DNA from 4 places in the Pseudoalteromonas sp. McH1-7 genome. Region 4 is predicted to be linked to each of the others. Evidence: predicted binding sites of a transcription regulator. Region 4 holds the regulator's gene; each other region holds the start of a gene.
The links. The regulator sigma-54, encoded in region 4, starts transcription at its own class of promoters, with help from an activator protein. The targets are predictions, from matches to a motif close to GTTGGCACGNNNNTNGNNT.

Region 1: the regulator sigma-54 is predicted to act here: its motif matches at 1,548-1,566, upstream of HUZ36_RS02420 (LPP20 family lipoprotein).
Region 2: the regulator sigma-54 is predicted to act here: its motif matches at 3,067-3,085, upstream of fliE (flagellar hook-basal body complex protein FliE).
Region 3: the regulator sigma-54 is predicted to act here: its motif matches at 5,890-5,908, upstream of HUZ36_RS05075 (DUF642 domain-containing protein).

What each region holds. Positions count from the first base shown of each region.
Region 1 covers NZ_JABWPQ010000002.1:248,913-257,244, forward strand. Annotated here, with positions in the region: gene flgM (flagellar biosynthesis anti-sigma factor FlgM) at 1-4, shown strand, start outside; gene flgN (flagellar protein FlgN) at 1-425, shown strand, start outside; gene HUZ36_RS02420 (LPP20 family lipoprotein) at 953-1,429, opposite strand; gene HUZ36_RS02425 (flagellar assembly protein T N-terminal domain-containing protein) at 1,622-2,818, shown strand; gene HUZ36_RS02430 (hypothetical protein) at 2,890-3,078, shown strand; tRNA gene HUZ36_RS02435 (tRNA-Arg) at 3,203-3,277, opposite strand; gene HUZ36_RS02440 (FlgO family outer membrane protein) at 3,527-4,165, opposite strand; gene HUZ36_RS02445 (FlgO family outer membrane protein) at 4,180-4,833, opposite strand; gene HUZ36_RS02450 (FlgO family outer membrane protein) at 4,848-5,429, opposite strand; gene HUZ36_RS02455 (SPOR domain-containing protein) at 5,834-6,526, opposite strand; gene HUZ36_RS02460 (SdrD B-like domain-containing protein) at 6,527-8,332, opposite strand, start outside.
Region 2 covers NZ_JABWPQ010000002.1:187,359-195,690, forward strand. Annotated here, with positions in the region: gene fliG (flagellar motor switch protein FliG) at 1-965, opposite strand, end outside; gene fliF (flagellar basal-body MS-ring/collar protein FliF) at 958-2,676, opposite strand; gene fliE (flagellar hook-basal body complex protein FliE) at 2,697-3,029, opposite strand; gene HUZ36_RS02125 (sigma-54-dependent transcriptional regulator) at 3,284-4,654, opposite strand; gene HUZ36_RS02130 (sensor histidine kinase) at 4,651-5,751, opposite strand; gene HUZ36_RS02135 (DNA-3-methyladenine glycosylase I) at 5,934-6,536, shown strand; gene HUZ36_RS02140 (sigma-54 dependent transcriptional regulator) at 6,776-8,215, opposite strand.
Region 3 covers NZ_JABWPQ010000005.1:66,539-74,870, forward strand. Annotated here, with positions in the region: gene HUZ36_RS05050 (metallophosphoesterase) at 1-505, opposite strand, end outside; gene HUZ36_RS05055 (LysR family transcriptional regulator) at 710-1,600, opposite strand; gene HUZ36_RS05060 (MFS transporter) at 1,713-2,903, shown strand; gene HUZ36_RS05065 (substrate-binding domain-containing protein) at 3,164-4,093, shown strand; gene HUZ36_RS05070 (DUF642 domain-containing protein) at 4,352-5,575, shown strand; gene HUZ36_RS05075 (DUF642 domain-containing protein) at 5,941-7,164, shown strand; gene HUZ36_RS05080 (hypothetical protein) at 7,847-8,332, opposite strand, start outside.
Region 4 covers NZ_JABWPQ010000018.1:38,359-46,690, forward strand. Annotated here, with positions in the region: gene pmbA (metalloprotease PmbA) at 1-786, shown strand, start outside; gene mgtE (magnesium transporter) at 840-2,198, opposite strand; gene HUZ36_RS13515 (HPr family phosphocarrier protein) at 2,714-2,986, opposite strand; gene rapZ (RNase adapter RapZ) at 2,976-3,848, opposite strand; gene HUZ36_RS13525 (PTS sugar transporter subunit IIA) at 3,841-4,299, opposite strand; gene hpf (ribosome hibernation promoting factor) at 4,301-4,588, opposite strand; gene HUZ36_RS13535 (RNA polymerase factor sigma-54) at 4,618-6,117, opposite strand; gene lptB (LPS export ABC transporter ATP-binding protein) at 6,164-6,889, opposite strand; gene lptA (lipopolysaccharide transport periplasmic protein LptA) at 6,886-7,440, opposite strand; gene lptC (LPS export ABC transporter periplasmic protein LptC) at 7,430-7,984, opposite strand; gene kdsC (3-deoxy-manno-octulosonate-8-phosphatase KdsC) at 7,981-8,332, opposite strand, start outside.

The DNA.
Region 1 (8,332 bases), on a different contig from region 4:
ATAATTTGGTTCGGCTTTGCCACCACAAACTTTCTGAACAAATTGTAACGCTAGAAGCGATGACCCAGCTTCTGGCGCGTGAGCTTGATGAACTAGCCTCTCGCCGTGGCGACCACCTCAAAGAGGTTGCACGGGAAAAACTCTCTTATATATCCAAACTTCAAAAGCTCGATAAGGAGCTAGCGCAGACAGACCCTAAAGTATTTCAGCACGCTGAGATAGTGCCCTTGGTGAGTAAAGTACGCGCGTTACTTGCCGAATGTCAGACCAAAAATGAAGTTAACGCCAAAACAGCTCATCAAGCCAACGTCAGCACAAGAGAGCTAAAGAGTATTTTAATTGGTGCACCAACATCCGTCACTTATGGTCAAGATGGCAACGTCAAGAGCAGTGATGGTGAACTGGTAAGGAACCTTAAAGCTTAATTGGCACTTTTTACCTAAACACGCCTTATGCTCTAATTTAACGTCGCCCCGCTCCTATAAAGAGTTGCACTCCGTATTATTAGAACCTTGTCCATGTTCTAATAAAAACAGTAAAGCACTTGGCTATAGGTAGTTAACCCGAACTTCAAACAATTAATTCGTTTCTAGCGGCTAGTTTTAGCGCTAGCTGTACGCTGAGTTCACTTTCAATAGTCAGCGATTGGTGCGTAAATTTATACCAATTTTCTTAATTAAGTAGTCTATTTTGAGGCAAGCAAATCTTGTCGATAACTAGGCGAAAATTTCTTATTTAGTTGTTCTAAATAAGAAATTTTTAAAGCTGTTAGCGTCAAATTGGTATTACCTTGCCTTCAAGACGTAGGGACCTTAGCGAGAGCAGGACACGGAAGCGATGCGTTTGCCTAGAACCCTCTGGCTAGACAAGAGAAATATTAAGTTGTGCGTTAGCAGCAACGAGTTAGAACATCCCTTATCCAAACCTCAGGGTAGTTACACGCAAATTTATGCTATTTGAAGCTATACGACACTTTTTTAATCTTTTGCGGCTTAACTTGCGTGATGTATAGATCATACACCCGCTTCATATCCAGCTCGAGTTCGGTAGCGTATGTATCTCCCACTGCGTAACTCTTCAGCACTTTTGCCCCTCTCACTAACCCATTTACTTGGCTTTTTAAGCCATCATTTTGTGCTATGGCACCTTTGACAGTCGTAGTTGATGTTAACTTTTGACCGTACAACTGTTCGGCAAGCTCTCGATATGCTTCTAGCTTTGAAACTTTAATCGCCATTAACTGTTTTTCACCAGCAGTATTTCCAGGCTGGGCACTTAACGGCGCATACCCAACAGCACGTAGCACTGGGAAAGTATCAGGCTGGACTGTCTCATATTCAATATGCTTATCGATCATGCTTGAACAACCGCCAAGCAAAACCAGAGCACAAACCATAATCCAAGCATTATTAGGACTGATGATACGCATTTTGCTTCTCTCCACTATGTATCGATGTGCTACTACTGCCCTGATACAATTCTTATTACCATCTGCTAGCATGGTAATAGTAGCAATCATTGATATGAATAATTCACTGATAAGTATTATGCACGAATCTTGCCACAATTTGGCATAGGTATTGCTGTTGTAATAAGTAGTCTTAACACTGAGTATCTGAGTATGAAAACGCAATTCGCACTGAGCCTTTCATTTATATGTATGGTATTCCACATTCCATCTCACGCAGAATGGTTTGAGGTGACTGGGGTGGCTGATATAAAAAATGGCGACCATCAGAAAGCAAAAAAGCAGGCTGTTAATGATGCCATCACCCAAGCACTACTTTTTTCTGGTGCAACCGTAAGCAGTGTGCAAACCGTCACCGACGGTGTGCTTACGCAAGATCAGTTGAAAATACGCGCTAATGGTGAAATTCAGGGTGCTAATGTAATTGCAGAATCAAGAGTGGGTGATGCTTGGCAAGTAACACTACATATCGATATCACCCCACAACAAAGTCAATGCTCTACCAGTGCATACAATAAGCAAATTGCAATAACACAAAGTCAACTCAAAAATAAGCATCAAGCTACTTTGGGTCAAATTTTTGACATTAACAAGATTGTCAGCGAGCGCCTTTATCATACCCTATCAGATCAGAATCAAAGCGTTGAACCGGTGCCCTATTTTGCTCAAAAAATAGATGTAAATCGATTTTTTAGTCAACGATTCGATTACAACGAGCAGTTAATCGAAACAGTAACAGCAAACACAAATAGTCAGTATGTATTACTTAGTCAAATTTCAGATATTTCTAGCGTCAACAAACTCAACAACGACCTTGCATTTTGGCAAAGCGATAAGTATCTAAGGAGCTTTAAAATAGAGTTTATACTGTTTGATGCTCTTTCTCATGAAAAGGTCTGGCAACAAAGGTACGGTACTCAAGGAGTATGGCCTTTTAAAAAGACCAAATTAGTTGATGTATATAGTGAACAGTTTTGGCAAACTGATTATGCGGCTGAAATTCAAACTGTGTTGAACCAAGTCAGCGTCGATCTGAACTCGGCCATCGCCTGCTTACCCACCCATGGTAAAATACTGCATATTGATGACGAGCAAGTTGTGATTAACTTAGGCCGTATGCATGGGCTGGAAGAGGGTCAAGTGTTGAGCATTGCACATAGCAGCCCCCTTACTGACGCTGGTGGTAATGTCTTTATGCGTCAAGTTAAAACGTTGAATAAATTGCAAGTCATCCAAGTCAACGCCCAGACAGCTATTGCTGTAAACCAAGAACAGCGACCGCTTAACAATGTTCAAATTAATGATTTAGTTGAAATTCACATAGAGAAAGACGACCTGTTTGCCCTGTGATACCAATTTTTCAATTACGTGATGTACCTCCGGACAGGAAAGTAATATCAGTGATCTTAATTAAGTGGTTTATGTTAAGACAAGAGAAGCTTGTCGGTAGCCAAGAGAAGCTTGTCGGTAGCCAAGAGAAGCTTGTCGGTAGCCAAGAGAGTTTTTGCTATTTAGTTGCTTTAAATAAGAAATTCTTAACGCTGTTAGCGTCAGATTTACTCCTTCTAATTGAGCAAGTTTTAAGTCAAATTGGTATTATTCTGCCATAAGATATTGTTAACTCAATTAGGGTCAGATTTACCCCTTTAAATTGAGCATGTCATCCTTTTGGTTCAGACACAGAGCGGACGATAACGAGTGGAGAAAATTGTAACAGATAAGCCACTATTGAGATGGCGTCCCCAGTAGGAATCGAACCTACATCTAAGCCTTAGGAGGGCCTTGTTTTATCCATTAAACTATGGGGACAGCGAAGACTGTGGCGCAAAATGTACCAGCAAAATTCCACTGACTGAAACTTAGTATACTGATTTTTATGAACTTTTAAAGAGTAAAATCATGCAATTATGATGCACTGCTCGATAACACCTAATTTTTAATTATCACGCTTCTAGCCACACTTCAATAAACACAATCTATAATCGTATGCAATGAATAAGCTTAATTACAATGCCTTCATCTGAAGGCATTAATAATCGGAAGCTAAAAGCGGTACACCTATCTTGATGCCGTAGCCCCACCATCTAAAATAAAGTAAGGGATCGTGACTGCCGTTGTCGCTATCACTAAGTTTGTTGAAAATTCAAGAAGTCGCGCATTAACTTCTACCCCACGGGGGCGATAAATCATGGTACCAGACAGAATATGACTTGGTGCTTTGACGCTCTTTAATCTTTGCGCTTCCCGTGAAAATACTAAGTCACCACTTGGCGCTACCTCTATTTTTCCCAGTGCTTTAAAGTCCAGAGCTTGATAGCCTAATTTTTGCATCTGATGAATGAGAGATTCAGCAATTTGATTACCCAGTTGATTGGTGTCACGCAAAGACTGATTGAAATTCACAAAGCTTGCCACAGCTATCGATTCAGGTTTTTGCCCCAGAATGGTGTCTGATAATTCCAACGCAATTTGACTCGCATAGTTTGCGACAGCTTTACGATGACGATAGCTAATAAAACCCATGTCTTGTGTTACTGGCGACAGGGTCGCGTCATCATTTGACTGTTCTTCCATCAGCGCATACAAAAGCTCCATATCACTGGGCTTGGTTTCAATCGGTGCAGGAGATTGCTCTTGTGTCATTTTGCACCCACCTAGCAGTGCCAATGTGGTTGCAAAAAGTACTACATTTTTCATGTTCTGCCTCCAAATTAATTGGCTTGCTCTAAGCGAATACCATCATATGAAGCACCATCTTGCAGCGCATTTACCACACTTTGTGGTAAAAACCCTTGGGCAGAACCGACAACACTCTTACTTCTCAAACCAACAACCCTGGCGTTTACCATTACCCCACCTTGGTGATTAACTAGCGTGCCACCAAGTACATATAAAAATGGATGATCATCTGATAATTCAAGAAAGTCTCTGCTAAAGATAAAATCCCCTTCAGGTGTTACGCGAATGTAATCTGTCGTTTTAAAATCAACAACAGGGATCCCAAAAGCATGTAATTCGTGAATAAAACTCTCAGCTAACTGATTACCGAGAAGCGACCCTTTATCGAACTCTTTGTCTAAGAATACAAAACTAGTTACCGCGACAGGCGTCTTTTCATTTACATGCTTCAGGTTCGTGACCATATCTTGCATGATACTTTGGACATAATGGGTCACATTCTTCCCAGCCATTTGCTGAGATATAGAAAACTGCTTTAATCCATTTGGATTACTCTGAAACATGGACGATTGTTCAAAGCCATTTCTCACTGGCTCCGTTTGTGCTGTATCTACAGCGAAAAAGTTACTCTGAGTACAGCCAACCATCAATGAAAGAGGCAAAGCCAGACTACATATTTTTTTCATTACACTCATCTCCATTAATATTGACTGCGTATGATAAGACCATCTCGAGACGTGGCTCTCTCAGAGCCCCATAATGCCGATTTAGGAATACTAAGCGATGCCGCGGATAGAGCCCGACTGTGAAGTGTTTCTACAAGCCTAGCATTGACCAAATAGCTGTCACGGCTCTCAACTATCGTACCAACTACAACCAGGTCAATTTTCTGACGTTGATTTATCGCTTTTAACTCTCTGCTTAACATACTATCGGCAGAGTCACTCAAAGATAAAGCGCTTCTTAATCTGTACTCAACAACATCAGCTCCCATTTGGCTCAAATGGGTTATTAATGACTCTTGTAGCGCCACACCAAGTCCACTTCCTTGCCCCACTATGACGTCATTTAATTGGTTTGCCCTAAAAAAGCTAGTCACTGCTACTGTTGAGTTCGGTTTGAAAGGTCGCACATATTGCCCAAGTTCAGCCGCTAGTTGTGCACCAAAGCCATCAAAATCTGGTAATATTTCTCGCTGCTGGGTTAGTTCTCTTTTGCCTACTTGCTCACTGCTCGTGCACGCGGTAAGCCAAAATACAAAAATGAATACAAGATATTTCATTGTCGTCAGCCATCGTTGATCTTACTTACGATTAAGCAAAAATCGCGCCACATGGACGGCGCGATTTTACGAACTGTAGGAATAATTAATACCAATTTTCTTAATTAAGTGGTCTATGTTGAGGTGAGAAAATCTTGTCGAGAACACCGCTTCCGCGTCCTGTTCACGCCGAGATACCTACGTCCTGTAGGCAAGGCAAAAATTTTGCTATTTAGCTGTTCTAAATAAGAAATTTTTAACGCTGTTAGCGTCAGACTTACTCCTTCAAATTGGTATAAGGATGCTGGTTGTTCATTATCGTTGGTATTTCACATAAGCTTTGTTATCGCAATTGGAACCAGCGCTTGTTTCTGGTTTTCGTGGACAAGAAAGTGGCAACTAATTACCGGCTCATTTTCAGTGACTCAAAGACGAGAAAGTTTTTCTCCACCAAATGCAGTAACAAAACATGCTCGACGATGCTGTTTAAATTTGTCGCACGCATCCAGTGCTGCCGCTTTGTTCTCGAAGGCTCCCCACTTAACTCGGTATCGCGTAACGCCTTTACCATCAACTGTCTCAATCGAAAAAGTTTCTTTGCTCTTTATCAATTCAGGGAGGGTTTGTTCTAGTGTCGACGTCAACTCTAATACTTGTGTTTTGCCGTTTAACGAAGCTAGCTGAACGGCATATTTGTATTCTACTTTTTGACTATTTGTATCAATTGAGTCGTCCACACTAACCGGTTGAGCTTGTGTTTTTATTGGTTGATAACTATTTTGTGTGATGACTTCTTCTACTGCTGCCTGAGACTCGTTGGCTTGTGTAATCAAAGGAGTCTGTTTTTTAGTGGTAGTTACTTGAGCCGGTTTTGTATTTGACACGTAACCGGACAGCGCTTGAATGAGTTTTTGCAAATCTTTTTCCGCATCCAATAGCCTAGCAATTGCTACTTTATCCTCTTGCCACTGGGCAATGGCCTCTTGCATCTGCTGATATTCTTCCACTGTAATCTTTGCATAATTAACTGTTGTTTCTTCTGGCTTTGTACTCTGACACCCAGATAGAAGTGCGAGCACGCATATTATGCTGGTGATGGAAAATACTGGTTTTATCATTTAGTGTACTACCTCTAATGCTTTAACATCACAATTAATACCCTGTTCGAGCACCTGCGAACATAATGCTGTCAAGTCTTGTTTTGGATCTGAGCTAAATGCTACCCCAAGCAGATAGTGCGCTTGATCTTGAACATAAAATGGTTGGATTGATTCTATAGCCATCAATCGTGGTTTGATAAGTTGAAGATACACTTTCAAAAAATTAAGTTCATTGAATTTACCAAGGCTTGCAACCTGTAACTGCTCTGTTTCTTTTGGAATAACGTTAATATCAACACCACTGACCACATCCCCTCGTAAAGGTAAAATCACCAACGTTTTTTGCGCACTTTTCAGGTTTCTTGCCTCTGTTATTTCTTGGTCTAGTTTTACCTCATAGTTGCCAGGCTTTACATCTGTGAATACATAAAAGCCATCAAACTGCGTTCGTGTTGTTGCAACTTCTTCTCCCTGCTCATCAATCAGCGCCACTTCAGTAAACGCAACTTCTTCTTTACCTTGTTTAAATACCTTACCTTCTACTTCACTAGAATAAACAATCGGGAAATCCAACCGCTCTATAAAACCAGCGCGAGGTACAATAGACTTGCCAGCATGCGCTGGGATCATAAAAGGATCGGGCAGTGAAGTCGATTGAAGCTCAATATCTGTGGCTCTATATTCGGTCAAGCCAGTTAGCAATGCAACGCCATTTTCGTCCGTAACAGCACGGCGATACGCGTGTACGGCCCTCACTTCGACATCAGGTAGTAATTCATCTGTACCGTCGAGTACACTGTTATTATTTTTGTCTAAAAAGACCCGAACGACTAGCGAGCCTCGATTAGATAAAGTGTTTTTAGTGGAAAATACACTGCTGGATAGACTATTGTATCCAAGACTAAACCTTCCAGCGACAGCAACTTGCCAATGTTGCTCACTTGAATAAGAAGCGGTGCTAAACAGACTAAAGCGTTCAAAGTTAAAGTTTGAACCAAACTCTATAGAGTCGCTATCGTCAAGCAATGAGTGAGCAAATCGCACCCGCGCTTCAATATCGTCATCTATTTGATGGGTAACGGTAGCATATATATCAGTGAAATCCGCTTCAGGATTAATCTGATAATCTGCACCAAGTCGATACCAAGTCTCGCCATAACTGCCACTAATTTGCGTCGCGCCGAATAGAGCTTCTGATTGCAGACTTTGTCGCCACGTAAGCTGATTACCAATATTCCAACGACCCAACCCATAATTTAATCGATTTACAACCTGCGTAAACCGGCCTGCAGCCGTGTCATTGACACTAAATTGTGTTCTGTGACGCAAACTCCCAAACGAGCTGTTATGTAGCCGGCCTGAGAGGTTTAGTTGATATACATTGTTGGAAACGCTATCCCCTTGAAAATTCGATCGCGTATTACGACTTATACTTGCAGTCAACGCTTGACCTAACACTCGAGTATTGCCTGAAATTTGACTTTTACTTTCACCTTCAGTGGTTGCTTCATGCTCGATATTCAACAGCCAGTTTCGAAATCCGTTATAGTAACTTCCAACAGAATAAGTAGCGGTATCATCGTCGCTCCCCATATGAGATTCAGCGCCAATATAGGTCGATAGGCCATCAGTAATACTGGTGCGATAAGTGCCTGCAACTCGCCACCCGTTATCGCCACTATTACTTTGCTTATCTAAAAGACGCTGCCCAACTTTATTTAAAGAGAATTCATACTCACCAGAGTGGGAGGACAAGTTTGGATCAAACTGGTAGACCTGCTTGGCACGAGTTAATTGACCTTGTGGGCCATATTTAACGATTTC
Region 2 (8,332 bases), on a different contig from region 4:
ATTTCTTTTTGTGCTGCTTCAACTTCACTTATCCTGACAGGCGGCATAGCTTCTAAGTCATCTTGCATCATTTCAGCTGCGCGCTTGGACATATTTTTCAATATCTTATCTTTCAGTGAGTCATCAGCGCCTTTAATCGCTTTCATCAGTACATCTTGCTGTACTTCACGCAAAATTGCTTGGATCCCTCGGTCTTCTACATCCATTAAATTCTCAAACACAAACATTAAATCTTGGATTTGTTGTGACATCTCTTCATCATGTTCGCGTATAGAATCCATCAGCTGGCCTTCAACGTTAGTATCAAGATAGTTCATGATATCAGCGGCCGCTTTTAAGCCACCCATTTTCGCAGCCTGCGCACCAGCTTGGCCAGCAAATTGTTTTTCCATGATTTCGTTTAGCTCTTGTAATGCCGCGGGCTGAACTTCTTCTAGGTTGGCGATTCTCATCGTTAAGTCTAAGCGCACTTTCTCAGGAAACTGAGACAATATTTCTGCGGACTGCTCCGGCTCTAGGTAAGACAAAACAATGGTTTGGATTTGCGGGTGCTCGTTACGAATGATATTCGCAACCTGTTTAGAGTCCATCCATTTTAATGAATCTAAGCCTTTTGCACCTGAACCCATTACAATTTGGTCTATTAAGCTTGCTGCTTTGTCTTCGCCAAGTGCTGCAGTCAGTGCTTTTTTAATAAAGTCTTCAGATTGGAAGCCTATGGTACTAAAGCTTTGTATTTGCTCAATAAACAAGTTATGCACTGCTGCAATTTTAGCCTGTGATAAGTCATCCATAGACGCCATCGCCATACCCACCTTTTGTACCTGCTTTGGCTCTAGGTGTTTTAAAATTTGAGCTGCATCTTCTTCTGTCAAACTAAGCAGTAAGATGGCGGCTTTATCAACGCCATCTAATTTTTCAACGTCAAAGGCCGCGGGTAATTGTTTTTGTTCTTCATCAGTCATCTTCGGTTAACCACGCTTTCACAACTTGTGATGAGAGTTCAGGTTCATTCGCAACAAGGGCACGTACCGCTTTTAGTAGGTCCTCATCACCATGTAAGTCTGGCAATTGTAATCTACCGTCTGATGAGAAGCCAACTGCTGACTCGTCGAAATCGTTATTTAGCATATCTAACGTGCTATCACCTAGGTCAACACCGCTGGTTAAAGCATCTTCATCAAAATCTTCCAGTGTATCATCTGGGTAAATTAGACGTTTAAGCATAGGTCGTACCACTGCTAAGATTAGCACAATGATAACTAACGTTCCCGCAACTAAGCGAATGGTTTTTTGGAACCAATCTTGTTCCCACAGTGGTAACTCTTGCATTTCCATCAAATCTTCGCGAACGAATGGTACAGTAACCACTTCTAGTGCGTCGCCACGCTGCATGTCAAAGCCGACACCGCCTTGAAGCAAACGACGGATATTGTTCAGCGCTTCTTGTGAACGAGGCACCATAGTCATATTACCTTCGGCATCTGGCTGAGGTAGGTAATCAACCGCCACACTCACACTAATTCTGCGAATAACGCCAGTTTGTTGACGCTTATGACTAATCGTCGTATCAAGTTCGTAGTTACGGGTCGCTTCTTTTTGAATACTGCTAGGCGTAGTGCCATTACCGTTTCCCCCTTGACCTGCAACTTCAGGGATATTTGAGTTAAGTGGAGGTTGGTTCGTCAGCGCTCCTGGGATCCCCACTGATAGACCGCCAATATTGTTTTCTTCGTAAGTTGTTTCACTTCTGACCGCTGGTAAATCAGGGTTATAGCGTTTTTGTGTTTCTTCAACTGCACTAAAGTCCATCGTCAGATCAACTTGGGCCGTAAAATTGCCTAGGCCCACTGTTGGGATCAGTATACTGTCTATCTTTTCTAAGTACTCTTGCTCTCGCTTACGTTCAATTTCGTACTCTTTTCTAGAGCGAGCAGCAAGCGAATCTTGTGAACCTGAGTTAAGTAAGCGTCCATTTTGGTCAGTCACCGTTACCCGTGATGGCTCCAGCCCCTGTACCGCTGATGCCACGATATCTACGATAGAGTCAACTTCTTCTCCTCCTAAAGTTCTGCCACGCTTTAGCGTGATCACCACTGTCGCAGATGGTTTCTTTTCACGACGGGCAAATACGTTCTCCTTTGGAATAGCTAACAGTACTTTTGCACGATTTACATCTTGCAGCTCTTCAATCGTTCTTGCCAACTGCTGCTCACGACCGTGCTTTAGCCGTTCTCTTTCAAGACGTTGACTAACACCAAAACCCATGTCCTGCATTAAAATATCAGTACCGGAGCTAGGAGATTGGGTGAAACCATCACGCGCCATACGCAACTTAACATCTTGGTAATCCGATTCAGCAACTAAAATAGTATTACCGTCTAATTGGTACTCAATTTTTTGTTGGTCTAGGAAGTCTAGCGTCTCAACTAGCTCTTCAGTAGGATATTTACCCAGCGGACGCATGTCTGGCTGGCGGGCCCAAATAATGATAAAAATGGCAATTGCTAAACAAATAGCTAACGCAATAACCAGAGTAACCTGGCGCAACATATCGACACCGCTTAGCGCACTGAAGTAGCCAGACTTTTGCTCTTGTTGCTCGTCCGAACCGCTGTCGTTATTCAGCGCTGCGTCGGAAAGTGTAAGATCTGTTGATTGATTAGTAGCCACGATTACTCTCCACAATCATTTTGTTAAACTGGCATGCTCATGATTTCTTTATAGGCTTCGACAAGTTTATTGCGAACTTGTACCGTTGCCTCAAAAGCGACCGATGATTTTTGTTTTGCGATCATCGCCTCAGCAAGAGAAACACTACGATCACCCATCTCCACCGCCGTCACTTTTTTCTTTGCGTCTTGCTGAAGGCCATGAACAGAATTGAGTGCGTCAGAGAGTAAATCTCCAAATTGAGCTGAAGAAGATGCTGCTGTTTTAATTGGCTGCACAGTAGGCTGCGTATTTCTTGTCGCTTCTGCGGCCATTGCCTGCATTTCTTGGAATAGCGCTGATGATTGTACTTTCATGATGCTTTACTCAAAATAACTCTTGTTACCTTGATGAAAGCAGGAAACATGCCAACATTAAAATACTTTAATTTCAGTTGGTTAAGCTGAAATTGCCCTGTCGAAAAATTGGCAGTCGGAGGAAAAGGAAGGTGCCAGAGAAAAGCAACAGCTTCGTTTAGGTTGATGTTGTATTAGCCTGAGGTGTACAAATGAAGGTAAGCTCACGTCCTACTTTTAAGCTCACCTTCAAGATATCTGAGCGACTCTTTCACCTAAGCTGGTAACGCAATTCCGAGATCTCGCATTTTTGCTAGCTTATAGCGCAGTGTCCTTGGGCTCATGCCTAAAACTTCAGCCACTTCTTTGCGCTTACCATTAAACTTAGCAAGCGTATCCAAAATAATTTGATGCTCTTTGTCCTGTAGCTCATCCTTATAATTGATGATGCCATCATCATTGGGAGCGTCTTCTGTAGCGGACTGTGTGAGGCTAGTTTCTGACTCAACCAAAGACATCGGTGAAAAGTTTTCAATAAAAATATCATCTTCTGTGATTTCAAGGCCCTGAAACAATATCAAAGCACGCTGGATGACGTTATCAAGCTCACGCACGTTGCCAGGCCAGCTATGAGAATTTAACTTTTGCTTAGCACTAGTACTTAACTTGGGTGTTGGTTTACCCGCTTTTTGCATATGTCTTGATAGCAAGTGCTCAGCCAATACCGTAATGTCTCCTGCTCTATCTCTAAGCGGCAGCCATTCCAATGGGAAAACATTAAGGCGATAGTATAAATCTTCTCTAAATACCCCATCTTCAACCGCTTCTTTCAAATCTCGGTTACTGGTTGCCAACACCCTAACATCTAGTGTTATGGTTTTTCTACTACCAAGTCGCTCCACTTCCCGCTCTTGTAAAACGCGAAGTAATTTTGCCTGAAGCCCCAAATCCATTTCTGTGATTTCATCCAGTAATATTGTCCCTTTTTGCGCTTGTTCAAACTTACCAGGGCATGCCTGAATTGCACCTGTGAATGCGCCCTTCTCATATCCAAACAGGGTAGCCTCAAGCATATTTTCTGGAATTGCAGCACAATTAATTGCAATAAATGGTTCGTCAGCCCTGTCTGATTTATCATGAATATAACGGGCTAATACCTCTTTACCTGATCCACTCGGCCCAAGCACCATTACACTGGCATCAGACTTTGCTACTTTTGCAGCCAACTCAAGCAGCTTTATACTCTTTGGATCAGCGACGATAGGACCCTCTGTTTCTTTTTCTTTTTCAGGTAGGTAACGACCCACCATATTCAACAACACTTCAGGCGCAAAAGGCTTAGCCATGTAATCAATGGCTCCCAAACGCATCGCTTCAACCGCATCATCAATAGTCGCATAAGCTGTCATCATTAACACTGGCAGCTCAGGGTAGTTAAGCTTTATGGATTTCAACAAATCTAGCCCACTCATTGCACCCATTTGAACATCGCTTACCACCAAAGAAAACGTCTCTTGCTTGAGTAACAATACGGCTTGCTCTGCACTGTTTGCTTCGACACATTCAATGCTTGAAAGCTGTAACGTATCGATGAGCGCTTCTCTTAAGCCGGCATCATCTTCAACAACTAACACTTTATTACTCATAATTCCTCCGCTTTGATCAGTGGTAGTATCAGACTAAACTGTGCACCTAGACCTTTGATATTTTCAGCCCTGACAAACCCTTTGTGTGCATTTGCTACCGAGTTTACAACTGCCAAACCTAATCCTGTTCCTTGCGATTTGGTGGTAAAGAACGGTTCGAACAGCTTATCGACTAGCGCTTCATCTATACCTGGACCATTGTCTGTGACAGAAATACGCACGTGTTCGCCACAGGGCTCACGCTCTGCTTTAAGCTTAATGTGGGCGTCACTGCCAATAATTTGAATACTGTTATGGATAAGGTTCTGAATAGCGCTCGCCAATGCAGTACGATTACCAAGTATCTCAATATCCGGCTCAGGCAAATCGGCTTCCAACTTAGCGTGATTAAGTTCAACCATAGCGTCAGCACCCGCTTTGACTTCACTTAGTAAATACTGCATAGAGACCCGTTCAACCACTTGTTGTTCGCCACTTTTTGCGAATAACAGCATGTCATTCACCTGATTTTCTAAATCTTTTAATCGTGACATCAATTTGTCATGAAACTTTTCCCGAGATGCTTGTGGTAAGTTTGTAGCGCCTAAATTGGCACCATAAAGCATTGCTGCTGACAATGGCGTTCTAACTTGATGCGCCAAAGAAGCCACCATTTTTCCCAATGCGCTTAGCCTTTGCATGTGAGCAACTCGACTCTGTAATCGCCGAGTTTCTGTCAGATCAGTCATTAGGATCAGTTGCCCAGGCTCGGGCGCTAATGCTGTTATATCCAGCTTAATTCGGCGACCGTCTTTAAGAGAGACCTCATGACCATCATCTTGCTGTGGCCTAAATGAGCGTTGAATAATACTGAACCACTTTTCTCCCTCGAGCGGCTCTCCAAGCATATCCATTGCTATCTGATTTGCTTTGGCAATCATCCCTTGACCATCTAAAACAATCACGCCTGCTGGCATAGTGTCAACCAGATGACCTAGCCAACTTGCTTGTTGTCGTAGATCGCTCAACTCACCCACATATGCTTCTTGAAGTAAGCAAGGGTTATAATGACCAGTAGTTGGTACAAACTGAGGATTAATAACATGTGCTAATGCCATTTTTCCGCTCTCTTAAAAATAAACTCATGTAGAAAAAGCAAAAAACATTCCAACTTTATATTCCTTTAAAAACATAAAGTTAAAGAAGCACTGTAAAGAACAATTTATTGACACTGTATTTATGTACAGTTACATGTTAGAGTCCTAAAGCTCGAACAATAAATAAGCTAAAGGACACTTTCATGAATAGACGATGCAGTTGGGTTGATCAAAGTAAACCCGATTATATTGAGTACCACGATAAAGAATGGGGAAAGCCAGTACTCAATGACAAAAGCTTATTCGAGTTTCTGACCTTAGAGTCCGCTCAAGCAGGCCTTAGCTGGTATACCATACTAAAAAAACGTGAGGGTTATCGGCAGGCATTTCATAACTTTGATGTGCAAAAAGTCAGTCAAATGACAGAACAAGATATTGAAAGGTTATTGACGTTTGACGGTATCATTAGAAATCGAGCGAAAATCGCTGCCACCATCAATAATGCTAGGCACTTTATTGAGATCCAACAAGCCTTCGGCAGCTTTGCTCGTTATCAGTGGGGGTTTGTTGACTATCAACCCATTGTAAATAAAATGCGTGATAAGCAAGACGCCGTTGCTACTAGCGAAATCAGCGACAAATTCGCTAAAGACTTAAAAAAGCGGGGATTTAAATTTCTTGGTTCTACAACAGTATACGCGCACATGCAGGCCTGTGGGATGGTTAATGACCACGCAGATGACTGCTTTTGCAAACAAGCTATTATTGATAGTTATGTCTCTTTGGATTTTTCGAAAATAGAGTAAGTGATCTAGATGGCACTTATTACAAGACAAGTAGTTCGAAGTTATACCAATTTTCTTAATTAAGTGGTCTATTTTGAGGCGAGAAAATCTTGTCGATAACTAGGCAAAAATTTTGATATTTAGTTGTTCTAAATGAGAAATTTTTAACGCTGTTAGCGTCAGATTTACTCCTTCAAATTGAGCTAGTATTAAGTCAAATTGGTATTAACCATAGCAACAGTTAACTTCGGTGTAATAAGTTAATCGCGATTAAGATTGTACTTTTTCATTTTTTCTACCAATGTGGTGCGGCGAACACCTAAAATTTCCGCTGCACGCGCAACAACATAGTCATAACGTTCAAGCGCTTGCGTGATCAAGTCTATCTCTAGTTCAGCTAGGTATTCTTTGAGCTCGATCCCCTCATCCGGCAACAAACCTACGCCTGCCGTTTGCGACGTAAAGTCTTGTACTAACGTATCCTCTTCATCGTCACTAAAGCCTTCGCTGAACAATTCATTAAAAGCATCTTTTTCTAACAATTCTTCTGGATATTCAGGTTCAAATGCTTCGACTTCGATGTAGCGATACTTTTGTGGTAGGTCGGTGATATCTACAACTTTATCAGGGAACATAATCACCATACGTTCTACAAGATTCGCAAGCTCCCGAATATTGCCAGGCCAAGCGTGTGCTTTTAAACTTTCTACTGCTCTATCTGTAAATTTGACCGAATTACCTGACTGTTCATTCACACGGCGTGTCAGCTCTTTCAGCAGTAGCGTAATATCTTCAGCACGTTCATTAAGTGATGGGTTTTCGATTGGAAAAACATTGAGACGGTAAAATAAATCTTCTCGAAACTTACCTTCTTCTATCATGGTTTCCAAGTTGCGGTGAGTCGCCGCAATAACACGAACATCAGCTTGAATTGGCTTTGTGCCCCCCACCCGCTCATAAGTTCGCTCTTGAAGGACACGTAGCAGTTTAACCTGCATTTGTAGTGGCATATCACCTATTTCATCAAGAAAAAGTGTGCCGCCTTGCGCCAATTCAAAACGCCCTTTTCGTGCGGATATCGCTCCGGTAAACGCCCCTTTTTCATGACCAAATAGTTCGCTTTCCAACAACTCCCCTGGAATCGCACCACAGTTTACTGGCACAAATGGGCCATGAGCACGCTTAGATAAAAGGTGTACATTACGCGCAACCACTTCCTTACCCGTTCCTGACTCGCCTAAAATCAGTACGTTAGCATCTGTTTTTGCCACTTGAGAGATTAAAAAGCGTACATTTTTGACCGCATCCGTCTCTCCAACTAGACCGTCGAAACTCTTATTTTGCAGCTTGTTTTCTTTATTTGGCAGCATCCGTAAGTATTGTTGACAGTCATGAAGTAACTGCATTGTGACTTCTTGGCTGAACGGTTCCGTAATGAGGCCAATAACATTGGGTAGTGAAAGCAATGGCCTAAGCGTTTCACCTATCAATAAAAAAGGCACTGCTGGGTGCGATTTGATCAAGGCTTCATGAGAAGCGTGTTGTAATGCACCTAACACAAAAATCGGCTCTTGGTTTTTATCAATGATGCTTGGCGCGTATTGCTCTTCAGCTAGCACGTCATTTGCCTGACCGACAAAGCTAAGCGCTGCGCCTAATCCGATCGCTCTTTTATTGTTGTTATCTAAGATCAAGACCATTGCTTGAGAACCAATCTACTAAAATTTTCAATAGTTAGATTGTAAGAGAGATTAAAGGGGATGCAATACCTAAGTGGCAATTTTTTGACATAAACGCCAAAAAATCGCCACCTGTAC
Region 3 (8,332 bases), on a different contig from region 4:
GCCTACGGCCGTTATTGGTACCAGGGATATGCAAGGTTAAAAACTGTACATCATCAACTACCCATGCCTGATTTTCTGGTAGAGTGAGTTGGCGCTTAAATTGTGGCAAATGAGGGCTTTGGACTGCAAAGTTATCGCGAATAAAGTTCAGCCTTTCTAGCTCATCATATCTTGGCGAGAGTGTTTCACGATCGCAGTCTGTCCAATCATTGTCCCCAGGTGTGTAGACAAAGGGTTTGCTACTCACATTAGAAATCAGAGCATAATTGCTGCGCAGTAATTCATTCGTGCATGAAAGCGAGCCAGACTTCATATCACCAACATGGACGATAAAGTCATGCTCAGTCGCATTCGCTAACTTATGTAACACCCCTGTTGATGTCAGCATTTCATGGTCTACCTGTGTGTATGGCATATCGCCAAAAGCTAAAAAGGAAGTTGCTGAAGCATGAAATGTGCAAATCAGAAAAGTAAGTACGATAGTAAATGAGAATATTTGTGACACGATAATGCTCCTTGGATTGAGCTAGGCATCATACACTATCTCTGTGACAGAATTAGTCTCTACAATAGGGATTTTGAGCGATAGGCTTTCATGGCTCGCGGTTGTATTTTCAACACATAGCGAGCTGTGATTGTAGATTAAAATGAAACACATTGATTGATCTATAGTGTACATACTGAATTTGTAACTTGTTTAATTTGATAATCAAAGTTGCAGTCTAGGGGTAATGTAATCTAAAAATGCAGAAACCCTCGATGAGACGGCACTATTTTGATAGTAAACAGCTTGCACTGTTTCTCGTCTATTAGGTGAAACAATGCGCTCGTGAAATACCTCAACCAGTTTACCTGAACGTATATCGTCACAGACCATAAAGTGAGATAAAAGTGCGATACCGTGGCCAGCAATACAAAGTTGTCGCACAGTTTCGCCACTCGACGCACTTATGGAAAACTTTAGTTGTTGTGGTGTGTGTAGTGGCCAATGATTGAGATGCGGCGCATCAGTAAAGCCAATTAAGCGATGATCAGCAAGTTCAAGAGGCTCATTCTTTGGGTTTTCAAGCTTTTCAAGATAGTCAGGGCTTGCGACTAGATGTAATTTACTGCGCCCTAATAGGCGAGCATGGAGGTTAGAGTCAGGTAAATCGCCAATTCTAATTGCAATATCAGTTTTGTATTCCAGCAAATTAATAATGCTATCATGACTGGTAATTTCAAGATTAATTGCAGGAAAAGCATTATTAAAGCCTTTAAGTAAAGGGGTAAGCTGGTGGAGCACAAATGGACTGGCAGCATCTACTCTTAGCCTCCCTGCAGGGGAAAATCGCAGAAGCCGCAACGCTTCTTCTCCTTGGGCAAGCGTATTCAGCGCTTGGCGCGCATAGTTCAAAAATAGTGTTCCTTCTTCAGTTAACTCGATACGCCGCGTGGTACGATTTAATAACGTTACATTCAATGACTTTTCTAAGCGGGTTACAGCTCTAGATACTTTTGCAACTTGTTGATCCATCAAATTGGCAGCGGATGAGAAGCTTCCTGTATCTACCACACTAACGAAAGCGTCGAGATCTTCTGATTTTGAATTCACAGCCATTGGGTTACCTTTTCAATTTTGACAAAAGTATTTTGTCATTTTTACTGTTTTTGGCAAATAAAACTTCACGCACACTACAGCAACTATTTAATCTTGGCACAAAAGGTACACTATGCCGTTTGCTTTACTCGCACTGACCCTCAGTGCATTCGCTATTGGAACCACTGAATTTGTCATCGTTGGGTTAGTCCCAACCATTTCTGCTGATTTGAACGTGTCTTTGCCTAGCGCAGGTTTATTAGTGAGCCTTTACGCGATAGGCGTAGCGATAGGCGCTCCACTATTAACTGCGCTTACAAACACATGGGAGAGAAAGCGGTTGCTTATCAGTTTAATGGTGCTATTTATTCTCGGTAACCTTATCGCTTGGCAAGCTCCAAGTTATGAAAGGTTAGTTATTGCTCGTGTTCTAACTGGGCTTGCACATGGGGTGTTTTTCTCTATTGGTGCGACAATTGCAGCTAGTTTAGTGGCCAAAGAAAGCGCTGCTAGCGCAATTGCTATTATGTTTACAGGCCTGACCGTTGCTTTAGTCACCGGGGTGCCGTTAGGTACATGGGTAGGGCAAATATTTGGCTGGCGGGCGACGTTCTTAATTGTGGCTGGGCTTGGTTTTATCGCACTCGTTGGTTGCGTATTGCTTATTCCTAAAAATCTTGAAAAAGCGCCTGCCGCAAGGTTTTCAGAGCAAGTAAAAGTGCTTGCACAGCCTAGGCTACTCCTTGTGTTTTTAATCACAATATTGGGGTATGGTGGCACGTTTACCGCTTTTACCTATCTGGCTCCCATATTACAACAACAAGCTGGGTTTAGTTCTACTGCGGTAAGCCTTGTCATGCTAGTGTATGGCGTTTCTGTTGCAGTCGGGAATATTTATGGTGGTAAACTAGCTGATAAAAAGGGTGCTGTCAGTGCGCTTACCATTATTTTTACCATGCTTAGCCTGGTGTTGTTGGCACTTACCTTCACTATGCAGTCCAAAGTCGGTGTGATAATAACGGTCGTATTATGGGGAGCTTTTGCCTTTGGTAACGTGCCTGGGTTACAGGTCTATGTTGTGCAATTGGCTCAGCAGGTTTCTCCTAAGGCGGTTGATGTCGCATCAGGTTTTAATATTGCGGCATTTAACATAGGGATCGCACTTGGATCTATTCTTGGGGGGCAGATTGTTGACAGCATGTCACTGCAAGATACCGCTTGGGTCGGTGCAGTGATAAGCATGATGGCGTTGATAGCAACCCGCTATAGCGGACATTTGGATAGTAAACCCAAAGACAGAGAGTTTACGAACGCCAATAATTAAAATAAACCTGCAATGCTTAGCGTTCTGTGAATTGTTCGTTATTGAAGTGCTTCTAGATGAGTAGGGCGACTAGCCTAGGCATTGCATTAATTGTTCATCCTGTTGCTTGTTTTATATGCCGGTTTATTGAGGGTTGCGTTGTCTAAAATATCGGTTATGCTTGCTGTAGAGATTAAAAATAGTCCACTCGAAACATGCAGTTAACTCATAAAGTACAGCGTTTTATTGTAATCGCAATAGGCTTGATAAGCCTATTAGTTATGAGCCAGAACGCGTACGCCAGCATAACCATTGCCGTCGTTGGTAAGACTAAAAACGACAGCTTTTATGAGCAATCTTTCAAAGGCTGTGTTCATTTTGCACGTCGTCATGTTGACTTGACATGTATTTACGATGGTGCTGATGATTATCAGGACTTTAGAACACAAAGCTTAGTGATAAATGACTTATTATCGCAAAAAGTAGATGGGTTATTAATTTCCACGACTGATTCTGATTTCTTGGTTTCGCGTTCACTGAAAAAAGCAAAGCAGCTTAATATACCAGTAATAACCTTTGATTCAGATTTACTGGAAGCACATAAAAGTTATCGCCTCGCATATGTAGGTACCGATAATTTTTCGTTCGGTGTTGCGTTAGGTGAGGCCGCCAAAGCATTTAAGTCTAGCGAGCCACAACAAATCTGCATACAAACAGGGCACCACTCAACACCAAACCTAGATAAGCGAATGAACGGTGTCAGGTATGCACTATCTGAGCACTCAAGTATAGAGCCACTTAAAGGCGAGCATGGCTGGATTGAGTTTGAGCGCTGCCCACTATATACGATGGGCAAGCGTGACGATGCTCTTAGCCAACTATTGGCACTAATGCAGTATGAGAAACCGCCTATTTTTTTAGCGGTAGCAGGTTTTGCTCAGTTTCATCCAAAATATATAACGAAGTTGACTCCGTACAGGGAAAAAGCCGTAATTATTTCGGCTGATACTGAAGAAATACAGTTGAGAGCCTTAGAAAACCGCTTGTCCACAATAAACATTGGTCAAAACCCGTTTGAAATGGGTCGCAAGGGAGCTGAGCTGCTGTATCACGCCATTAAATTGGGAAAAATGCCATCACAAGACAGCTACTATTTAGACTTTCATTATTGTAACCAAGAAAATACACGAAGCTGCACGGTAAATTATTAAAGACCCCCTTCTATGTTTAACAACCCCGAGTTTAATGAACGCATGCTTTGAAATGGTAGTGTTACTTTCAATCGCACCCATAACACTCTAGTTAAAAAGTATTGTTTTTTATGAGTGGAAATGGATTAAATAAATGATTAAGTCTGGTTTTTTGATTGCTCATTGACCATGGAGTAGAAAAGTACGACAATGGTAGTATGTTATTTTGGTTTTTGTAAACATTTAATTTACAAATTCAGCTTGTGGTTTGGAGTAGGTATGAAATTAAGCGTTATTGCAGGTGCGATGTTGTTAGCAGTTGGGTCAGCCAATGCTGCTGATAATTTAGTCATCAATGGTTCATTTGAAACATCAGGTAGTATTTCTGGCAATTGGGCTTTGTTTAATGACTTACAGGGCTGGAGTCGAGACGGAGCAAGGTTTGAGATCCAAAAGCAAAGTCTTGGTATCATTAACGCACAAGACGGGGATCAGTATTTAGAGCTTGATTCAACGGCTAATTACACGATTTATCAAGACATACCGACTACAGCTGGTAAAAAATACAAAGTGAGCTTTTATTACTCGGCTCGTGTTGTAGATAATAACTCAACAAATCTTGCACGCGCTTGGTTTGGCGAAAATACGCTGGCAACAATGAATGCGACGACACGAGGATGGTCAAAATACGAGTTTACTGTAGAGGCGACATCAAGCTCAACACAACTCAAATTTCAAGGAGTTGGTACTTCTGATTCTTATGGTGCGTTACTCGACAACGTTGTTGTGACAGAAGAAGTACAGACACCAGCGCCAACGACGGGTTGTAAAGTGGGTGTTTATGGCATAAACAACTTCGGCGAACAGAGCAATAGTTATGTATATCACTTTGATACTAGTGGTGGTACGTATTCATATGTAGAAGGCGTCGATAACACCGCCTCTAACATTGCAGCGCACAACGGTGAGCTATATTTTATGGAGCAGACTAACGGTACGACCAAAGCTTCATCACTGTGGAAAGTTTCGCTAGATAGCGCCGAGCAAACGCTCGCAGCCAATACCGTTTCTTGGCCGATTTACCGCTCAGCGGTTACCCCAGATGGTACAAAGCTCCTTTCAAGCAGTAAAACGTACTTGTACGAGTTTGACTTACAAAGTGGTGCAAAAACGGTACTAGGCAAATTAAGCTATGCAGGTGATGACTTCTCACATGGCGATATTGCATACTCAGCTGACACGAATCTAATTTATGTGTTAACAGGCAAAGCCTTGTATGTGCTTGACAAAGGAGCCATGACGTTAGACTTAGTGGGTGAGCATGGCATAAATTGGGCTTCGGGTCTTGCAGTGAGTAGCGATGGCACATTATATGTGTCTGGGCGTAACAAAGGTGAGGATGCAAAACTTTATACGCTAGATGCCAATACAGGCGAAGCGACTTATGTCATGGACGCACCGGAGCATATTAACGATTTAACCTATGTCGCTAATTGCCAATAACCATTAATGCAGTAGCGTTAAAATAAAGGCGAGGGGAGTCCCTCGCTTTTTTGTTTTTACGTCAGAGCAGTAACCGATACGACACACCTACTAAAAGAATGTTGATCTATTACGTTTTATTCTCTTGCCGGTATGAATAACTTTGCTCCATTGGTCTATTCAATATTGATATAGGATGTGCATACGCTAAAAAACCACTTTTCGTAAAATGAAAATCCGTAATTGCATTCTGCAAATAAACATGAAACTTCAAGAGAAAAGATACAAATAAATAGCATAAGCTTTTGATAAATATTAAGTTATTTACTGTTTGTGTTGGCATGTATTGTGCAGTCAACATACAGGTACTTTAACGGAGATTTATTATGAGAACAGCTCTATTATACTCAGCGCTAATTATTTTACCCTTTGCCACAATAGGCTCGCCAAACTTAGTTAGTAATGGGTCGTTTGAAAATAACTCGGTGTTGACAGGAACTTGGGGGTTAGTGGACGAGATTGACGGATGGACGATAGCTGGTGCTCAGCTAGAAATTCAAAAATCAACCATTAGTTTTATAAACTCGCAAGATGGCAGTAACCACGTTGAGCTCGACTCGACGGGCAACTATACCATCTACCAAGATCTTGCGACGACTGCTGGTAACAAATACAAAGTAAGTTTTTATTATTCAGCAAGGGTTGAAGGAGATAATTCGACAAACCGTGCCAGAGTATGGTTTGGAGATACAACTTTAACTACTATGAATGCCAACACATTAGGGTGGCAGAAGTTTGAATATACGGTCGTTGCATCAAGTGAGGTTACTCAACTAAGGTTTCAAGGAATGGGTCGTTCAGACTCTTTAGGTGCGTTACTCGACAACGTTGTTGTGACAGAAGAAGCACAGACACCAGCGCCAACGACGGGTTGTAAAGTGGGTGTTTATGGCATAAACAACTTCGGCGAACAGAGCAATAGTTATGTATATCACTTTGATACTAGTGGTGGTACGTATTCATATGTAGAAGGCGTCGATAACACCGCCTCTAACATTGCAGCGCACAACGGTGAGCTATATTTTATGGAGCAGACTAACGGTACGACCAAAGCTTCATCACTGTGGAAAGTTTCGCTAGATAGCGCCGAGCAAACGCTCGCAGCCAATACCGTTTCTTGGCCGATTTACCGCTCAGCGGTTACCCCAGATGGTACAAAGCTCCTTTCAAGCAGTAAAACGTACTTGTACGAGTTTGACTTACAAAGTGGTGCAAAAACGGTACTAGGCAAATTAAGCTATGCAGGTGATGACTTCTCACATGGCGATATTGCATACTCAGCTGACACGAATCTAATTTATGTGTTAACAGGCAAAGCCTTGTATGTGCTTGACAAAGGAGCCATGACGTTAGACTTAGTGGGTGAGCATGGCATAAATTGGGCTTCGGGTCTTGCAGTGAGTAGCGATGGCACATTATATGTGTCTGGGCGTAACAAAGGTGAGGATGCAAAACTTTATACGCTAGATGCGAATACAGGCGAAGCGACTTATGTCATGGACGCACCGGAGCATATTAACGATTTAACCTATGTCGCTAATTGCGAATAATCATTAATGCAGCAGCGTTAAAATAAAGGCGAGGGGAGTCCCTCGCTTTTTTATAAATGAACGTTCACTCTAAGGTGTTGAAATATATGGTAGCATTGAAACGTTGTGGCCACACAGCCCACTTCCCATAACATGTGTGATGTCTGACCGCGTAAGATTTGAAATATTTTAGCGAAAGCTCTTGCTAGAATGTTCAGCTTTTTCTTAGGTTCAAGCCAAGGTTCAAAAAACAAAACCAACAGCTTGTTAAGCAAGTTTAAGCAGAGTGTTCATGCCTAGATTTTACCCCAGTATGGTCGACCCATTAAGTTTGATGAAGCCAATTTACATCTAAAGCAAATAATCCAAATTTCTACAAAATCACACAAGGATCTCGTGGGGCACATTCATACTCGGGTGTTTACAAAAGCAAGTGCAACAAAAACACAGCTTTTAGATGATTTATGTAGTTCAGTGGTAACCCCTATTGACCAAGGCGAGAAGATTATACCTGTTAGAAAATGTTTTGATGAAGTTGTAACTAAGAATGGGTGTTCGTACATTGGTAAACGAGGTGGGTGAACTCAAGTTATCTACCAAGTGTAACGCGGCGCTAGAATTTAGATAAAAAGACAATTGATTTTAGACGAGCATTTAAGCCCGTCGTTATGTTAAATAAAGCCTCCAACAACTTTGCATATAGCTATGCAATGCCTATTGGAAATTTACTCTGGTGACAAACTGTCTTTAGATACGCGCCAGACCAATGCAATGACAGCTTCTCGTTGTCCACAATTTCGATCTTGCCATCGTCTCCCCAAGAACCACTGACTGACTTTGTTTCGGTCGCGTTAAATTGAAGGTATAAAAAGCCATTCAGTTCAAATGTGCTGTAAATCGTTTTAAGGGCTGGTCCCGATGTTGTCTCGATATTTATATTTGAATGTGTTGCTGGAACATCATATCTGTCTTGTGACTTAAGTGCGTGAGACGTGACACTTAAGTGCTCTTGGCCAGAGCCTGTTGGAACCGAGCCAAATAAACCTTGATGTAAAATGCAGCCCATCTCTGGCTTGTTAGAACTTGTGACATATATCATGGGGGATACATTGATGACGCTCTTACACCAAGACTTAGTTGTTTGTGCCGCCGATGAAGTATACCAATTTAGCACTACCGCATCCGAGTG
Region 4 (8,332 bases):
AGCACTATGGTAATAGGGAAAGAAGCAGAGCAAATGCAAAGAGACTCTGCGTTTACGCTTTCCCGCGTACATACTGAGCTTAAATCTGCTAATGCTGTTGGACTTGAAGCGGCTCAGTCGACGTTAGCGAAGCTAGGTAGTCAAAAGCTATCTACACGCAAAGTGCCTGTGATTTTCCGCGCTGATATTGCCAATAGCTTATTTGGACACTTAGTGTCAGCCATTGGTGGTGGCGCTTTGTATCGAAAATCAAGTTTCTTAATGGACTCTTTAGATACTCAAATTTTTAATACTTGTGTCAATATCGAAGAGAAGCCTCATTTGCTGCAAGGGTTAGCATCAAGCCCATTTGATAGTGAAGGAGTGAAAACAATAGATCGTGAAATTATCACAGACGGTGTACTGAATACTTACTTATTGGCAAGTTATGCGGCGCGCAGGATGAATATGCAAGCTACAGGGCATGCTGGTGGTATACATAATTGGCTAGTAAAACCTACCCATGATGACTTGAGCGCTTTACTGGCGACTATGGGCACAGGTTTACTGGTAACCGAGTTGATGGGACAGGGGGTCAATACGGTAACTGGTGACTACTCAAGAGGTGCAGCAGGGTTTTGGGTAGAAAATGGTGTGATACAGTATCCTGTCAGTGAAATCACGATTGCAGGTAATCTAAAAGACATGTTTGCCAACATTGAAGGGTTAGGTGGTGATATCGAATGTCGAGGCGCGGTACAAACTGGTTCGGTGCTACTCAATAGCATGCAGATTGCAGGAGAATAACACTGCACCCTATTAAGTAATGCTGGCGGTATTGCCAGCATTATCTGTCATTGTTAAACGAGCAGCCAAGTTGCAGTGCCAAGGAATGCAAAAATTCCGACAATATCAGTGACTGTTGTTAGCACCACACTTCCTGCTAGAGCAGGGTCGATATTCATTTTTTTCAGCATAATTGGGATACTTGCACCAGCAATACCCGCTGCGACTAAATTCATAAACATAGCGAAGGCGATGACTGCACCGAGTGTGAAATCCCACTGCCACACTGCAATGACACCCGCGATTAACAACGACCATAGCAACCCATTTAATGCACCAATGGCCAGCTCTTTACCCATTAAAAACTTCTGGTTGGTTTGATTGATATGACCAAGGGCTATACCACGAATAACCAGTGTTAACGTTTGACTACCTGCAACCCCACCCATACTTGGTACGATGCCATTTAGTACTGCAAGGATTGGCAAAATATCTAAAGTACCTTCGAAAAAGCTGGCGACGAATGCTGCCATTAACGCTGTAAGCAAGTTTATGCCCAGCCAAATTGAACGGCGCTTGCTACTTTTAAGAACAGGAGCAAAGGTGTCTTCCTCGTCCTCAAGACCGGCCATACTTAATAGACTGTGCTCGGCATCTTCACGAATAACATCGACCACATCATCAATGGTAACACGGCCGAGAAGGTGGGCATTATCGTCAACGACAGGAGCTGAAATCCAGTTATGACGCTCAAACAGTTGTGCAACCTCAGATTCATCCATGGAGATAGGAATGGTTTCCTTATCTTCATCCATCAACTCGCGAACAATACTATCTGGTGAATTAGTGAGTAAAATATTGACAGGTAGCGTGCCTAAAAAGCAGTTATCTTTATCCACGACATACAGCTCATCAGTACCATCAGGTAGCTCACCTTTGAGGCGAAGGTACCTAAATACCACTTCCAAAGTGACATCTGGCCGTATAGTGACCGTATCTGTGCTCATCAGAGCGCCAGCGGAGTTCTCCTTGTAGGATAATGCCTGTGTAGCACGCTCTCTATCCTGTGTATCCATCGCACCGATAACATCCTGATAAACGGTATCAGGAAGGCTACGAAGGACATCACCTAAGTCATCATCATCCATGTCTTCGGTTGCAGCTGCGATAAGCTCAGGTTCCATCTGAGCGATGATCCCTAGCCTTACATCCTCAGACAGTTCCTCGAGCACATCCCCTTGAATATCTGGGTCAACAAGTTGCCAGAGCATAGAGCGAACTTTATGAGGTGATGACTCTAGTAGGAGTGCGGTATCACAAGGAGCGGTTTCTGCTAGCATACGCCTTACTTGAACAAACTGACCACTGTTTAAGGCTTTGGTAACCTTTTGAAGTTGCTCCAGTGTATAGTCTTGTTCAAATACTTCAGGCATACGCGTCCTTTTTGATAATGTTGACAGTAAATGATAGTGGTTTGCTCGCCCCAACATGCTGTAATGTATTCAGAAACCATGTCTTGTAAAAATGTGACACAATATATTTCCGTGGGTGGGCTGCCAGTTTATTCTAGCTTTATTTATTATAAATGAATTACCACCTCAACCGACTCAAAACTGGGATATACCATACTAGCTTCGTTTAGCCTCATGTATCGAAATAATCACCTCAGCTTAGGAGCATTAATTTATTCTAAATAAGAGTTTTTTAACGCAGTTACTAGCGTCAGGCTTACCCCTTCAAATTGAGCAAGTATTAAGACAGTTGGTATCACGCCCTTCTAGCAGCCAGTTTTAGCGCTAACAGCCACTACAGTGTAACGCAGTTTTCTTTGTTCTACCAAGGTTTACAGGCGAGTAGGCGAGACTTATTTAATTGAATTTGCGTATCGAAGTGTAGCACATGTTATATGAATTGGTGCTGACACAATACCTGTTACGGTTGTGGGGAGTTATTCTGATTCATTGAACTTATTATGGATCAGCATACCGATAGCATCCAGTGCGGGCTGCGCATCAGGGCCGCTACACACAACTTTAACTTCTTTACCTTGGCTGCTCTCCAGAAGTAGCAGTGCCAGAACGCTATCCGCTGACGCGCTTTTATCGCCCTGATATAAAGTCACCTCTGCATCAAACTGAACGGCAAGCTGAGCCAGTTCAGTCGCTGCTCGAGCATGTAATCCAAGCTTATTTTGGATTAAAAATGTATCTTCACACATTATTCTCTTGCTCACGATGGCGGATTTTTACGTTAGAGTGTGTTTTTGCAAAGCGCTCACCAATCGTTTGTGCTAAATAAACAGAGCGGTGCTGGCCACCAGTACAGCCTATAGCTATGGTTAAGTAGCTACGGTTGTTTCGTTCAAGGTGTGGCAACCAAGTTTGGACAAACGTTTGAATTTGCCAAGTAAATTTCTGCACTATGCTATGACTTGAGAGATAGTCTTTTACCGGCTGATCTAGCCCCGTTAATGGCTTTAGCTCTGGTTCCCAGTGCGGGTTTGGTAAAAAACGCGCATCAAATACGTAATCTGCTTGTTTTGGAATACCGTGCTTGAAGCCAAAAGACTCAAAGGTAATGATAAGTTGTTTATTTTTCTGACCTAAAATCTTTTCACGAATATCTTCTGCCAGTTGGTGCACGCTAAGGCTGGTAGTATCAATTAAGAAGTCAGCTCTAGTCGTCAATACATCTAACAGCTCACGCTCTTTTTTAATTGCAACGTCTAAAGGCAGGTTGTGTATTGATAATGGATGCAAACGGCGCGTTTCTGAAAAACGTTTAATGAGCGTCTGATCATCGCTGTCTAGATAAAACAGGATTGGTTTAGCAAAACCTGGTAAGTACTCGAGTATATCGTTGAACTCATCTTGTTCTTTGGGGAGGTTGCGGACATCGATACTAACAGCAACTTTGTTGTAGTTGTCAGAAACACTACGAACTAAAGAGGGGAGTAAATTAACCGGAATATTGTCGACACAATAGTAGCCTAAATCTTCTAATACTCGAAGTGCTACAGACTTACCAGAACCAGAACGGCCACTGATAATGATAAGCTCGAGTCCTTTTTCTTCATCACTCATCAAATTCACCTTGGATCACTGCATATAACTCATCGTCATTTTTCGCTTGCCTGAGCATTTTGCAAAATGACTTATTTTTGAGTGTATCAGCAATCGCAGCTAAGGTCTTTAAGTGTTGTTGATTATCTCCTTCAGGTACGATGAATGCGACAAAAATATCGACAGGCTGTTTGTCGATCGCCTCAAACGGGATCCCTTGTTCGCTTACCAAGACCATCGCCAGTATTTTATCAATACCTTCAAGTCGCCCATGAGGAATTGCGATCCCTTTACCTATACCTGTACTTCCCAGCTTTTCTCGTGCCATAAGGGCATCTAAGATAGTGTGCTGGCTGGTATCAGGGATTTGGCTATGCGCTAATTCGCTAATGTACTCGAGAATACGTTTTTTGCTACTAAAAAGGACCGCAGCTTTGCTACAGTCCTTATTCACTAATTCACTTAATTTCATTTTAGTGTCGAGTGAGCTTCTCTTTGTGTTTAATTACTTGACGGTCTAGTTTGTCAATCAGGCCATCAATTGCTGCATACATGTCTTGATGCTCTGTTGATGCAAATAGCTCGCCGCCATTTACGTGCAATGTTGCTTCTGCTTTTTGAACTAGTTTTTCGACATCAAGGATCACATGAACGTTATTGATATGATCAAAGTGCCTCTCAAGCTTCGCAAACTTGTTGGTGACATAATCTCTTAAAGAGTCAGTGATTTCTACATGGCGACCAGTTAAATTTAGTTGCATAAGCATTTTTCCTTCTTGTGTTTAACGTCTTATATCAAGCTTTTACGCTGATTTGACGGTGGAATGGCTAGGGATTCACGATATTTTGCAATCGTGCGTCTCGCTACCTTAATTCCTTGTTCAGCTAAAATATCTGCAATTTTGCTATCACTTAATGGTTTAGCAGTGTTTTCCGCAGCTATTAGCTTTTTGATGAGTGCTCGTATTGCTGTTGAGGAGCACTCACCTCCATTTTCGGTACTGACATGGCTTGAGAAGAAATACTTCAGCTCAAATATGCCCCTTGGTGTGTGCATGTACTTTTGGGTGGTGACACGAGAAATCGTAGATTCGTGCATATCAACCATCTCTGCGACATCGTTTAACACCATAGGTCTCATCGCTTCGGGGCCATGTTCAAAGAATGCCTGTTGTTGTTGCACAATGCAATTGGTAACTTTCAATAAAGTGTCATTGCGACTTTCTAAGCTCTTAATAAACCACTTTGCTTCTTGAAGGTGTGAGCGAATAAACTGGCTATCAGTACTCGATTTAGCAGTTCTCGACATCGCAGCGTAGTGGTCATTTACTCTAATCTTAGGCATCGCATCAGGGTTTAGCTCTACAACCCAGCGGCCTTTCACTTTTTTTACCGACACATCTGGAATAACGTATTCTGGTTCTTCATGAATAATACTCGCAGCTGGCTTAGGGTTAAGACTGTGGATCAGCGTCATAACTTCTTTTAGCTCAGCTTCTTTTAAGCGTGTTTTTTTCGCTAAGGTACGGTAATCACGGCTCGCAAGTAAATCAATGTGCTCGGTCAGGATCATCTTGGTTTCGGTGATCCACGGTGTGTCAGGTGCAAATTGATTTAACTGAATACATAAACATTCTTGCAAACTTCGTGCAGCAATACCGACAGGGTCAAACAACTGGATACGTTTAAGTACGGCTTCGACTTCATCCAACTCTACCGGCTCTTCACTGTTTTCATCATTGATACTTTCTAAAATATCTTCACAGGAAAGCGTTAAAATGCCAGACAGATCTACCGCTTCGATGATGGCAATAGCAATGGCTCTATCTGTTGGGCTAAATGGCGTAAGTTCTAACTGCCACATTAGGTAGTCGTGTAGTGATTCGGAAGTCTCTCCCTGGTAGACGTTATCATCATCAGGTAAAGGAGCTGCGCTTGATGCTGGTGCAGCACTCATATATTCATCCCAAGTCACATCCATGGCAAGATCATCACTAACCGTTTCTTTGCTCATGGCGGTATCTGAGTCCATTTCATACTCGCTGACAGGCGCTTCATCTGAGCTTTGCTGACTATCGTCCGTATTATTTTTATCTTGGCTTTGTTGTTCAGTACTTTCTGCGTCTGCGGTATCGCTTTCTTCCACTTCCAATAGTGGGTTGCTGTCCAACGCTTCTTGTATTTCTTGCTGTAGATCCAACGTACTAAGCTGCAACAGGCGTATGGCTTGTTGCAGTTGTGGAGTCATTGTAAGTTGCTGCCCCATGCGCAGCTGTAATGATTGCCTCATGTATCTCTAACAATCCCTTTTAACAGTTATTAATACTACGTCTTAACTATAGCTTGAATTGTTCGCCTAGGTAGACATCTCTTACGGTTTGATCCGCTAAAACATGTTCTGGCGTACCAGCGGCGATTAATTCACCGTGTGAAACGATGTAGGCTTTTTCACATACGTCCAGCGTTTCTCTTACATTGTGGTCGGTGATCAGTACACCGATCCCACGATTTTTAAGGTGCTCAATGATTGTCTTTATATCTAACACTGAAATTGGATCAACGCCAGCAAAAGGTTCATCTAACAAGATAAACTTAGGATTAGCGGCTAAAGCACGAGCAATTTCTACCCGTCTTCTCTCTCCTCCAGATAATGCCATCCCTTGAGAATCACGGATGTGTTGGATATTAAATTCATCCAACAACTCATTAAGCTGAGCTTCTCTTTCAACTTTAGACAAATCTTTGCGGGTTTCCAAAATAGCCATGAGGTTTTGATATACCGTTAGCTTCCTAAATATGGATGACTCTTGAGGTAAATATCCAATCCCTAGGCGTGCGCGACTGTGCATCGGGAGTAGGGTGATATCATCATCATCGATTTGTATAAAGCCTTTGTCACTTGGTACTAAGCCCACAATCATATAAAAAGTAGTGGTTTTCCCCGCACCATTAGGGCCAAGTAAACCAACGATGCTACCTGCTTCGACACTCAGTCCTACATTTTTGACAACTTGGCGACCTTTATAACTTTTTGCCAAGCCTGTTGCTTTGAGCTCGCTCATGAATTGTTACCTTTTTCCTGTGGATCTTCACTTTTTTCCACGCTGGTGTCAGATTTCTTTTCAACAGGAACCAGAATTGTTCTAACCCGAGAGTCGCCCTGTTCAGAGCGCTCGGCACTAATGAGTTGCTTTTCGATATGATAAGTAATGACTTGTGCACTACTTTTTTGACCCGCTTGCGATATTTCAGCATTGCCAGTAAGTACTAATTTTAATTCGGCAACATCATAGCGAATTTCATTAGCCGCTGCGCGTAAGGTTGTACCATCTGCCTGAGCTTCTTCAAAAACCGCAGGGTTGCCAGTAGCAATTAGTAGCTGCTTATTTGAACCAAGCTCAGCGCGGCGGTGCACTTCCAAACGATCAGCATTGATTTTTCTTGTGCCATGAATAATGACAACGTTTTGCTCGAAAATGCCTATGTTACTTTGCAGTTGAGCTTGCTGACGGCCAGCATCGATAATGACTTCATTTTGCTCTGCAGCAGCTGCGAAAGTGGAACTTGCGAGCAAGCCGAAGAAAACTAATTTGTTAATTATTTTACTGGTCATAATAAATTGTCTTTGTATGGTTGATGAGCTCAATCAGCTGTTTTTGCAAGTCTGCATGTAGGCCTTTACCGGTAATTTTAAGGCTAGGGCCTGTGATAATGACGGGGTGTTCTGATTTCATCAACTTTTGTTTAATTTCAACCCTGACATTGTCGGCATTGATAGTACTGATCATTGCGTCTGGTGTGAGGTTTTTTGCTAAAACATCCCCTTCTAAAATCAGGGTGTTGTTCTCGTATAATGTGGCTTCCAATGCGCTTATCTGCCAATTTTGCTCACCGTTATATAATGTAAAAATGGGTTTTGCAAAGTGGCTAAAACCAAGGTCTTGATAAAGTTCCATTTTATCAGCAGTCACATGGTAGTTTAGTAAGCCATTTTCACTGTAGGTAGTCTGCTCTAATGCGGTCGCCACATAATCGGGTTTAGCAAGTGGTTCATCGTCACTTTTCTTGTTGATTTCTGATGCGTTAAACATCGGCGACCACAGCCAAATCATCAGCGCACTAAAAGTAATGAGCAGAATGACACGAAGCACAGTCATGTACTTGACCCTGTAGTGGTAAGAGGGTGGTTTTGGCTGAGCATGAGCAGATCTGTTAACTCTCTGACGGCGCCAAAGCCTCCCGGCATCAAAGTGGTATAGTGGGCAATGCGTTTTATCAGCGGATGTGCATCATTCACGGCGACAGCAAAGCCAACTTGCTCCATCACTGGCAGATCAGGGCCATCATCGCCAATATAGGCAATGTCTGCATCCTTCAGATTAAGCTGCGTTTTTAGTGCTTCATATGCCACTAGCTTGTTTTCTTGACCTTGGTAAATATGCGTTACATTTAAACTAGTCATGCGTTGCTGAACTATTTGTGAATGTCTACCTGTGATGACCGCA